DNA from 2 places in the Lysinibacillus sp. GbtcB16 genome. Region 2 is predicted to be linked to the other one. Evidence: riboswitches for the same ligand, from Rfam matches in the RefSeq annotation. Region 2 holds a riboswitch; the other holds the start of a gene.
The links. A riboswitch is a leader RNA that binds a small molecule or an ion and turns the genes downstream of it on or off. The one in region 2 is predicted to bind lysine.
Positions count from the first base shown of each region.

Region 1: another riboswitch for lysine. It lies ahead of KVT27_RS18055 (amino acid permease); the one in region 2 lies ahead of KVT27_RS12980 (aspartate kinase).

Region 1 is NZ_JAGXJV010000006.1:3,051-6,253, reverse strand. Features, by position in the region: gene KVT27_RS18055 (amino acid permease) at 1-1,282, opposite strand, end outside; lysine riboswitch at 1,365-1,541, opposite strand; gene KVT27_RS18050 (CynX/NimT family MFS transporter) at 1,693-2,925, shown strand; gene KVT27_RS18045 (hypothetical protein) at 2,983-3,203, opposite strand, start outside.
Region 2 is NZ_JAGXJV010000002.1:225,904-229,106, forward strand. Features, by position in the region: gene uvrC (excinuclease ABC subunit UvrC) at 1-1,378, shown strand, start outside; lysine riboswitch at 1,471-1,649, shown strand; gene KVT27_RS12980 (aspartate kinase) at 1,781-3,007, shown strand; gene KVT27_RS12985 (YslB family protein) at 3,098-3,203, opposite strand, start outside.

The sequences.
Region 1 (3,203 bases), on a different contig from region 2:
AAATAGTAAAGGCGAATAGTGGACCGAATGGGTATAGCTTTGCTTTATACGGTAATAGCTTTGGATCTAAGCCTTGCGCTTCGAAAGCACGACGGAAACGATAATGACTAAATGCAATACCTAGCCAAGCAATAAAACCTGACATCCCAGAGGCATTTAAAAGCCAGATATAAACTACCCCATCACCAAAGAATGATGCTAAAAACGCTACACAGCCTACAGCTAATGTTGCGATCAATGCATAAATCGGAATACCTCGACGACTTAGCTTTGCAAAGAATTTAGGAGCATGACCATCCACCGCTAATTGCCATAGCATACGTGAAGATGCATATAGTCCAGAATTACCTGCTGATAGCATAGCTGTTAAAATAATGGCATTCATTAAGGAGGCAGCAAAAGCAATGCCTAAACGATCAAACACGAGCGTAAATGGTGATACAGCGATATCCTCCGATAATAAGCGCTCATCTGTGAATGGAATCAACATCCCTATAGCAGCAATAGCTAAAATATAAAATAAAATAATACGCCAAAACACCGATTTTACTGCCTTCGGAATATTTTTTCCAGGATCATCTGTTTCCCCTGCAGTTACCCCAAGTAGCTCTGTTCCTTGGAATGAAAATCCTGCTGCAAGGAAAATACCAAATGTAGCAAGAAAGCCACCATGGAATGGTCCATCACTAATAAAGAAATTTGTAAAACCAACTGGTGCCTGTCCACCTAAAATACCAAAAATCATTAATATGCTAATAATAATAAATACAATGACCGTAGCCACTTTTATCATCGCAAACCAATATTCACTTTCGCCATAGCTCTTTACAGACAATAAATTAAATGTCAGTACAATTACAATAAATAATACTGTCCAAAGTGCTGATGAGCTATCTGGGAACCAATATTTCATAATTAATGACACTGCCGCAATTTCGGCTGCAATCGTAATTGCCCAGTTATACCAATAGTTCCAACCTAGTGCAAAGCCTAGAGCGGGATCTACAAATTTTGTCGCATACGTACTAAAAGAACCCGAGGACGGCATATAGGCAGCCATTTCCCCTAAACTTGTCATTAAAAAATATACCATAATACCGATTAACGCATAGGCAAGCAATGCGCCTCCCGGTCCTGCTTGTGCAATGGCACCACCACTGGCTAAAAATAGCCCTGTACCAATTGTACCGCCTAAAGAAATCATTGTGATATGACGGCTTTTTAATTCTTTTTTCAGCTTCGGTGCTTTATGGCCGAGCTGATTTACTTTTATTTCACTCACGATATAGCTTCCTTCCTATTTATGAGGCAAAAAAATGCCATCACATGAACAATGTGATGGCTAAGTTAATCCTCAGTTTTTCCTAAACGATAGCTCAACACGTTGTACAAACGTGACAGTTCTGTTCCTTTCGGATACAGCCCCAGCATGAGGTTTTCAAGTCCCCTCACACTTCGGCAATATTTCCTTTCAACTAATCTCTTCAATGCTTGTCATTTCAATTAGCTTACTTATAAATATCGCGACCTCTACCTCATTACAAACATGAGGCATATAATTATTAAATTTATGATGTTTACTATACTAACATAAGACCTAAGACATTTCAATATAACCATTAATGTTTTGTATTTTGTGAATTTTCCACTATTTTTAATAGTGTGATAAAGTGTTATAGTAGTTCAATTAGAATGGTTATAACAGGGGGAATTATTTTGACTTTACATGATCATTCCGCCAGCTACCCGAGCAGAAAAATTAGCTGGAAGGGAACAACCTTATTATTAGTTTTTGGAATAATATTTATAGCGTCTACATTACGAATGCCACTAACTGTTGTGGGTCCAATTGTATCCTTTATCCGTGACGATCTTGGTATTTCCAATGTTCTAGCCGGTTTTTTGACAACTATTCCATTGCTTGCTTTTGCCATTATATCACCGTTCGCACCAGTTGTAGCACGAAAACTTGGGCTTGAGCTAACCTTATTTTTATCCACTATTTTATTGGCCTTAGGAATTGTACTACGCTCCCTTGGTACAACAGGGTTACTTGTATTTGGCACAGTGCTCATTGGCGTAGCCATATCATTTGGAAATGTGTTGATTCCAGGTTTATTAAAATTAAAATTTCCATACCATGTAGGGTTACTAATGGCATTTTTTACTATGTCTATGAACTTAACGGCTGGACTTGGAGCAGGTATTAGTTATCCAATAGCTAATTCTTCACTAGGTTGGCAAGGAGCATTGGCTGTGGCGCTTATATTAGTCGTATTAACGATTTTAATTTGGATACCTCAATTGAAATTGAATAAGCCAGAACCAGCTACTACGGCAAAAAAAACAGGTAAACCTCTTTATAAATCACCTGTTACATGGGCAGTAACCGGTGCAATGGGCTTACAATCTTTATTATTTTATACGACAGCAGCTTGGATTCCTGAAATTTATATTGCGCAAGGATTGGCTCCTGATAAAGCTGGATGGATGTTTTCCATAATGCAATTCTCACAAGTCCCCATGGCATTGGCTGTCCCCATTATTGCTGGTAAAATGACTTCACAAAGACCACTTGTCCTTATGTTTACATCGTTTTATTTAGTAGGATTTGTCGGCGTTGTAATGGAATGGACAACGTTGGGGATATTATGGATGATCCTTCTAGGTTTAGCAGGTGGAGCTTCATTCGCATTAGCAATGATGTTCTTTACACTCCGTACGCGTACAGCATTTGAAGCCGCTGATCTATCAGGGTTTGCACAATCATTGGGCTATTTATTCGCTGCCATTGGGCCGATTCTTTTCGGATACCTCCATGATTTATTTGGTGGATGGAATATTGCAGGTTGGCTCTTTGTTGTTGTAGCTATAACACTCTTCTTATGTTCCATGCGAGCTTCTAAAGATGAATATGTCCATTAAATTTAAGCAGATGGGGAAGCTGAGCCCATCTGCTTTATCTATATAACATTTCTTTTTTTAATGTTTTAGTAAGGCTAGCAGTTCCTCAATTTCCTCTGCTATGCTCTTGGAACGTGCCTTAATAGCAGTAAAAACAGGGATTGCCTCTTGAAGGAGTAAAAAACTAAAATAATAATAGCCTAAAAAAGCTTCTGGTTCATAGCCTCTAGGCGTATCTTCCTCCCATTCAAGCTCATCATCCTCTTCATTTTCCACCCATAAATATTTCTTATCCAAAA
Region 2 (3,203 bases):
AAAGAAGCTGTTGGACCGTTTATATCCACTACGAAAATGTGTGCAGCTACCTTCAAAAGTTTGTTTGTATTATCATATGGGTCAATGTATAGCACCTTGTGTGAAAGAAATTGATAGTCATGTTTATCAGGAAATGATTGAGGATATGACGAAGTTTCTAAACGGCGGTGTGGAGGCAGTCAAAAAGGAGCTTGAAGTAAAAATGCTTGCGGCTGCCGAAAACTTAGAGTTTGAACGAGCTAAGGAGTTTCGTGATCAAATCGCCCATATTGATACAGTTATGCAGAAGCAAAAAATAGTATCAAGTGACACTACTAACCGTGATGTTTTTGGCTATGCTGTGGAAAAAGGATGGATGTGTGTTCAGGTTTTCTTCATTCGGCAAGGTAAACTGATCGAGCGAGATGTTTCTATTTTCCCGATCTATCAAGACGCAGAGGAAGAGTTCCTAACATTTGTGGGACGGTTTTATGAAAAACCAGAGCATATTAAGCCAAAAGAAGTTTTTATTCCGCAAGCAATTGATGGTGCCATTTTAACAGAATTGTTAGGTATCAAAGTTCTTACGCCAAAAAGAGGTCAAAAAAAGGAGTTGGTAGATTTAGCGACGAAAAATGCTGAAATTGCAGTGTCCGCTAAATTCCAGCTTATCGAACGGCAGGAAGAACGTACTATTGGTGCATGCGAGGCACTTGGTGATGCGATGGGCATAACGACACCATTACGAATTGAAGCTTTTGATAATAGTCATATGCATGGAACAGATGCCGTATCTGCAATGGTTGTTTTCGTTGATGGCAAACCCGCCAAAAAGGAATATCGCAAATATAAAACCCGTACAGCAGCCAAGCATGATGATTATGGTGCTATGCAAGAGGTAATTCGTCGACGCTATATCCGTGTTTTGAAGGAAGGTCTTCCATTACCAGATTTAGTGCTAATTGATGGTGGTAAAGGTCAAATGGAAGTTGCGCGTGAAGTATTAGAGGATGAATTAGGACTAGTTATACCTATTGCTGGTTTAGCAAAGGATGACAAGCATAATACATCCCAGCTATTGTTTGGTGATCCACCAGAGGTCATTGCCTTAAAACGCACAAGTGACGGCTTTTATTTATTGCAGCGAATACAAGATGAAGTCCATCGTTTTGCGATTACCTTCTTGCGTCAACAGCATGAAAAGCATGCTATCCAATCTGTGCTGGATCAAATTGAAGGTGTCGGTCCAAAACGAAAACAGCAGTTACTGAAACACTTTGGTTCCGTGAAGAAAATACGGGAGGCTAGTGAGCTAGCTTTACAGGAAGCTGGGATGCCAGCTAATTTAGCAAATCAGATTTATGCCTATTTTCAGCAGGAGTCATTGTCAAAGGAATAGACATATGCTAAGGTTGTAAATAACATTGTGATCCAATGTTAACAGCCCACTTGTTAGATGAGGGCGGAAAAATTTAATATAATCACTTTTAAGGTGATGATAGAGGTGCAAGATTCAAAAGTAGCGCAAAAGAGGATGAACAAATCCTAAGACATTGCGTGAAAGGGGAGCTTGCCGAAGTACAGCATTGTTGTTTCCGCTGTTGTACTGGTTTTGCATTTAAAAAATGTAAGACTGTCGATTCTAAACGTTTCGGAGAGCTATCACACATGCGCAAGTTTTGTTATTGTACATGTTATAGGCAGCTTTCACGTTTTGTGAAGGCTGCCTTTTTAGTTTTCTAGAGGCTGTTTTACACCTCATTTTAGGTGAATTACATGACTGGAAAGGAGAACAAAAGAAATGTCTAGAATAGTGATGAAATTTGGAGGGGCTGCTTTAGCATCGCCCGAACAAATTCAAGATGCTGCTCGAAAAGCAATTGCTGAAAGAGATAGAGGGTTCGATGTGGTAGTAGTAGTTGGTGCGATGAGACAAACGATACAGGATGTGAAAATGAGCGTACTTCATTTCACGGATGATGTGTCAAAACGTGAATTAGATGCAGCTGTATCTTCATGCTCTCAGTTATCCAGCTCCGTGTTTGCCATTGCAATACAAGAAGCTGGCTATAATGCGGTGTCACTAACAGGCTGGCAGGCTGGCATTTGCACGGATCCTATGCATAGTCATGCAAGGATCAATCATATCGATGTTAGCCGTATCGATGAGCATTTGCTGCAAGGACAAATCGTCGTTATTGCTGGAGATCAAGGCATTGATAATGACCAAAATATAACAACGCTTGGGAAAGGTGGAACGGAAACGACAGCCGTTGCACTTGCTGTTGCATTAGATGCTGAGCGGACAGACATTTACACGAATGTTGATGGTGTGTATACAGCAGATCCACGCTTTGTTGTAAAGGCGCAAAAACTACAGGAAATATCCTATGATGAAATGTTAGAGATAGCACATTTAGGATCACACATCATTCATCCACGTGCAGTGGAGTTAGCTAAAAAGTTCCAAATGCCAGTGATCATACGCTCTAGTTTAGTGGAGTCAGTAGGTACTTTATTGAAGGAGGAAGTAGAGATGGAGAAAAATTTAGTAGTGCGTGGTGTGGCCTTTGAATCAGATGTTATTCGTTTAACAATTGGGTATGATGCTTATTCACATGCTTCATTAGCGGATATATTTTCAACTCTTGCTGAAAATCGCATCAACGTGGATATCATTGTTCAAGCAATCATTGATGGATTAAAACCAACTGTGTCCTTTTCGATTTTGAAAGAAGAATTTGCAGAAGCTTTACGTGTTTTAGAGGATAGTAAAGTATCACTTGGCTTTAGCTTTGCTGATTTCGAAATTGGATTAGCGAAAGTTTCGATAGTTGGCTCCGGTATGGTCTCGAATCCAGGTGTCGCTGCTCGCATGTTCGATCGTTTACGTCGTGAAAATATCCCTGTGAAGATGGTGAGCACCTCAGAAATTAAAGTGTCTGTTGTAGTACCGCAGGATGAAATGATTCGTGCAGCAAATGCATTGCATGATGAATTTAATTTAGAGCAGGCTCTTTACATATAATAATAGAAGAAACAGCATTTTCTGTAATTGTCCGAAATAAAAGGAAGGATTGTCATCCCGTTTATTGTATGGGAGACAATCCTTTTTTTGTTATTCTGTTGGAATCGTATGCATAATTCGTTCCTTCACGTCCCATTTGACTGTAAACATAACGTAATGTTGCTTTTCACGTTTTTCATCATAACATTCTGTCAAA